DNA from 2 places in the Bacillus paramobilis genome. Region 1 is predicted to be linked to the other one. Evidence: riboswitches for the same ligand, from Rfam matches in the RefSeq annotation. Region 1 holds a riboswitch; the other holds the start of a gene.
What was found. A riboswitch is a leader RNA that binds a small molecule or an ion and turns the genes downstream of it on or off. The one in region 1 is predicted to bind S-adenosylmethionine.

Region 1 (2,400 bases):
AATAATGATGATTTTTTCATAGCTCTTCCTCCTAAATAACGAAATGATTGCCTTCTTCAGAAGCATTTAATTGCCGTAAAAACTTTTTCGTACGTTCATTTTGCGGGTTTCGGAAAATCTCTTTCGGCGTCCCCTGCTCTATAATAATTCCATCAGCCATAAAAATAACGCGATCTGCCACGTCTTTTGCAAAATTCATTTCATGTGTAACAACAACCATCGTTATATGCTGTCTTGCCAAGTCTTTAATAACTTGCAATACCTCATTCACCAATTCTGGGTCAAGTGCAGAAGTCGGTTCATCAAACAATAAAACCGCGGGATTTAAAGCCATTGCCCTAGCAATCCCTATCCTTTGCTGTTGCCCTCCCGATAACATTGTTGGATAAAAACTTTCTTTATCAGCTAAGCCTACTTGTTTTAATATTTCTCTCGCTATTCTCTTTGCCTCTTCTTCACTTTTTTTCTGTACAACCGTTAATGCTGTTGTAATATTTTGTAATGCTGTTTTATTTTTAAATAAATTATAGTTTTGAAAAACCATAGCCGTTTTTTGACGTAATTGTATTATTTCTTTTTTATAAAGTTTTTTCGCATGAATCTCTAAATCTTCAATTCTAATACTTCCATCCTCTGGTTGTTCTAATAAATTTAAACATCTTAATAATGTCGATTTACCTGAACCAGAAGGTCCAATAATGACTACCACTTCTCCTTTATTTACAGTAAGTGAGATTCCTTTTAATACTTCATTACTTTTGTAAGATTTATACAAATCACTTATCTCAATCACACATATCACCTCATTCCTGTTACAAATACGGTGCATCAAGTTTCTTTTCTAACTTTTTCTGTCCCCAACTAATTACGATTGTAATAATCCAATATACTATTGCTACCGCTAAATAACTTTCCATATAACGATACGATTGTGCCGCTAGCATTTTCGCTTGCGCTAAAATTTCAGCCACCCCAAGAGCAAAAGATAACGAAGATTCTTTTAACAATCCGACAAAATTATTTCCAAGTGACGGTACCGCTACACGAATAGCTTGCGGGAAAATAATTTGTCGCATCGCTTGCGCCTTTGTCATTCCAACTGATAAACAAGCATCCATTTGCCCCGATTCCACAGCATTTAATGAACCTCGAATAATTTCTGATAAATAAGCAGCATTATTTAAACTTAGGCCAATTAAAGTTGCTTGCATAGCTGTAAGCACTGTAAATGTCGGAAAGATTTGTGGTAATCCGAAATACAACACAAACAATTGAACTAATAGCGGCGTTCCTCTAAAGAAAGAAATATACACCCTTACAATAGGATATAAAAATTTTGTTTTGTTCTTCGTTACAATCGCCAAGCCAATCCCTATAACAAAAGAAATAATCATTGAAACTAAAGTAATCCCTAAAGTTATGTATACATACTTAAATAATTGCGGAAAACTTTCTAAAAAATACGTTACATCAAACTTCACTCTATCCCCCCTCTCTAAACAAAAAACTCTTCTTACATATATAAGAAGAGTTGAATGTTAATCCATTTCCCCTCATCTTCCAAACGCATTATACGTTTGCTGGAATTAGCACAGTACTTTTGTAGCCTGTTGCTGAGATTTCATCGGGCCAGTCCCTCCATCTCTCTTGATAAGAAAACTAATAAATATTTCCATTTATTTAGTTGTTAATATGAAGAATACAGTTAATTATATATAATGTCAATAGGAAAACTAAGAATTAAATTCAATACTTTTTCGAATAGCTTATTCCTCACATTCAGCCAGTCTTAAGGAATATAATTTACACTGGATAAATTGCACAAAAAAAGCCATTATTTCTATTAAGAATAGAAATAATGGCTTTTTTATAGATTAATTATTCTTATCTCATTTTATGTACTTCAGCAACTAACTTTCCGCCCTGAATGCCCATATAAAGTTTCACAGGTGCATCATTCGTGTTTTCAAACACTAAGTCTAAGTATGGATATGCAATTGTAGCGTCTCTTCCTTGTGGAACGTATCCTACCGTTTTAGAATGCGTTGTTCTCTCTACCATCTTCAAACCAGCTTGATCTGCTGCATTGTATAAAGTTGATGATGTTTGACAAACACCACCGCCGTAGCCATCTACTAATTTACCATCTACAATTTCTTTTCCTAATTGGTATCCTTTATCTGGCGTTGTATCACCTATTAATGCATTGAAAGAGAAACGGTCTCCTTTCGCTAATACAACTCCATTTATGCTCGCTGCTGACAAACGAATATTCTCAATACGGCCACCTGCTGAGCCACCTAAATTCGTTTCGTATCTACCAATTACCGTGCCACTTCCTTGCGCATCACTTAATGTTGCAGTAGGCTTTTTCTCAACAATAGGTAATTGATATGAAGA
Region 2 (2,400 bases), 2.4 Mb from region 1:
CGAGTTCGACATAGTTTAGGGGTTATGTATGCAGAACAAAACCTATCTGATTTAGCACTTCGTTATTTATCAGAAGTATCACAAAAAATCCCGAATCACTTTAGAGCGATTTTTTTGGAAGCAAGAGAGAATTTAAAGTTAGGAAAAACAAAGCTTGCAGCGTCTTTAATTGAAAAAGGATTAGTAATCTGTAATGAACTAGAACAAAAAGAATATGAACATCATTTTAAAATTCTAAAGGGAATGAATGAGAATGTTTCTGCTGAAGAATTAGAGTTAGCTATTTCTAAAGGAATTTCTTTCTTTAATGAAGTAGGTTTATGGCAATATGTCCAGGAATATGCTGAAAAGTTAGCGGTTAAATATCATAAAGAAGGAAATTCAATAAAATCTAGTGAATACTTCTATTTAGGATATAAAGAAAAAGAAAAAGGTTTTCAGAAAGGGGCTTTAAAATGAAAAGAATCATAAGCAGTTCAATTGGATTAATAATTACGGTCATACTATTAAATGGAGTAAATGTTTCAACGGAACAATCAAAGGTTAGTACAACAAACGTTATACAATATACGCATGGAGAGCCGTGGGGCTGATGGAATATTGAAGTATAAAGAGTTATTAGATCAAAGTGAAGAAAAAGTAATTATTAGGTATATAGATGAAACGCTCAAATGAGCGTTTTTTTTATTTTATAATCAGATGTTTTATGTTCATATGTACCGCAGTAAAAGCTTATTCCTGACTTAAAAAAAGAGCCTCCACCGGAATGGTATTTGTATTAACTACAACCACATCTATCAAGAAAATTAGGTTTTTTTCCACATGAAGGACATCTCGATTCTAGTATTTTATTCTTCAAATATCTCCGGCTTCTCCACTCTAAATGATTTCACCTCACCGCACTCTAAACAAAATGTAGTTAATAGTTTGGAACGTTTTCCCACTGAAAAGAGCCTACTAGAATCATCTTCACAAACATATGCATGATAAGCAAATCCAACTCTTCCTTCTTTAAATGTAGTAGAACCACAATTCTCGCATCGTTTATTTTTCATGCTACGAACACCTCTTTTGCTGTATTTTTAAGATAAAAGTAAAGCAACTTGTTTATACATGATGTTTTCGACATGATACAACATAGCCCTTTATATATTCGTAAGTAAAACAACATAATACCCCTATAACAATATGATTTTTTATATATCATTTAATGTATATCGGAAAAATAAGTATTAAAGGATTGATTTTTATTATTCTGATGATTATAATAAATGAAAATCAAACAATTCTTATGTTGAGAAGTGGAGGGACGGGCCCTATGAAACTTCGGCAACCTCGTTTTAGACGAAAGGTGCCAAATCCTGCAGGTGAAAAAACACCTGAAAGATAAGAGCGGTTCACTTAGTCAAGAAGGCTACTCTTATTTCGATAAGAGTAGCTTTTTTTATGGCTAAAAGATAAAGGGGGAATAGGTAGTGGAGTACGGTTTTTGGTTACCGGTTTTTGGGGGATGGCTTCGAAATGTAGATGATGAATCTATGCCGCCTACGTTTGAGTATGCAAAACAAACAGCGCAAGCGGCAGAACAATTAGGTTTTTCAACAACACTGATTGCAGAATTAAATTTAAATGATATAAAAGGTGTTTCAGCACCAAGTTTAGAGGCGTGGACAACTGCGGCAGCACTTGCAGCAGTGACAGATAAATTAGAGATTATGACAGCTGTAAGACCTGGATTCCACAATCCAGCAGTTACAGCGAAAATGGCAGCGAATATCGATCAATTAAGTAATGGTCGTTTTACATTGAATGTAGTTTCAGCATGGTGGGAAGAAGAAGCGAGACAGTACGGCGGAGTATTTACCGCACATGATGAAAGATATGATCGCACAGAGGAATTTGTAACAATTTTGAAGGAGCTTTGGAAAGAAGAAGAGTTTTCTTATAAAGGGAACTTTTATGAGCTTCATGATACACATTTAAGTCCAAAACCTGTGCAGAAACAAGGCATTAAGCTTTATGCAGGTGGTGAGAGCGAACGAGGAAAAGAGGTCATTGTAAATCACGCGGATGCATATGTAATGCACGGGGGAACAGTGGAAGAAGTATCTGTGAAAATAGAAGATATGAAGAATCGTAGAAAGAAAGTTACAGAGGAGCCATTGCAGTCATTCGGGCTTGCGGCTTACGTCATTTGTCGTGACACAGAAGAAGAGGCGTTAGAAGAATGGAAACGCATAACGGATATGAAAGATGATGCGTTAGGTTACGCGAGTTACCAAGACTTTGTGAGTAAATCGCAGTTGGAACAGCAAGTGAAGCTCAATGATTATTCCGTATCGAATCGCGGGTTACGTCCTAATTTAATCGGAACACCAGAACAAATTGCAGAAAGGATAC

Region 2: it holds a riboswitch for S-adenosylmethionine, as region 1 does, so the genes downstream of both, AABL52_RS22070 (LLM class flavin-dependent oxidoreductase) here and AABL52_RS09975 (amino acid ABC transporter permease) in region 1, are expected to answer to the same signal.

The regions. Positions count from the first base shown of each region.
Region 1 is NZ_CP151108.1:1,932,161-1,934,560, reverse strand. It holds gene AABL52_RS09985 (amino acid ABC transporter substrate-binding protein) at 1-20, opposite strand, end outside; gene AABL52_RS09980 (amino acid ABC transporter ATP-binding protein) at 32-793, opposite strand; gene AABL52_RS09975 (amino acid ABC transporter permease) at 813-1,481, opposite strand; SAM riboswitch class I at 1,551-1,657, opposite strand; gene AABL52_RS09970 (VanW family protein) at 1,885-2,400, opposite strand, start outside.
Region 2 is NZ_CP151108.1:4,294,138-4,296,537, reverse strand. It holds gene AABL52_RS22085 (tetratricopeptide repeat protein) at 1-459, shown strand, start outside; gene AABL52_RS22080 (Phr family secreted Rap phosphatase inhibitor) at 456-593, shown strand; gene AABL52_RS22075 (hypothetical protein) at 849-1,055, opposite strand; SAM riboswitch class I at 1,287-1,393, shown strand; gene AABL52_RS22070 (LLM class flavin-dependent oxidoreductase) at 1,476-2,400, shown strand, end outside.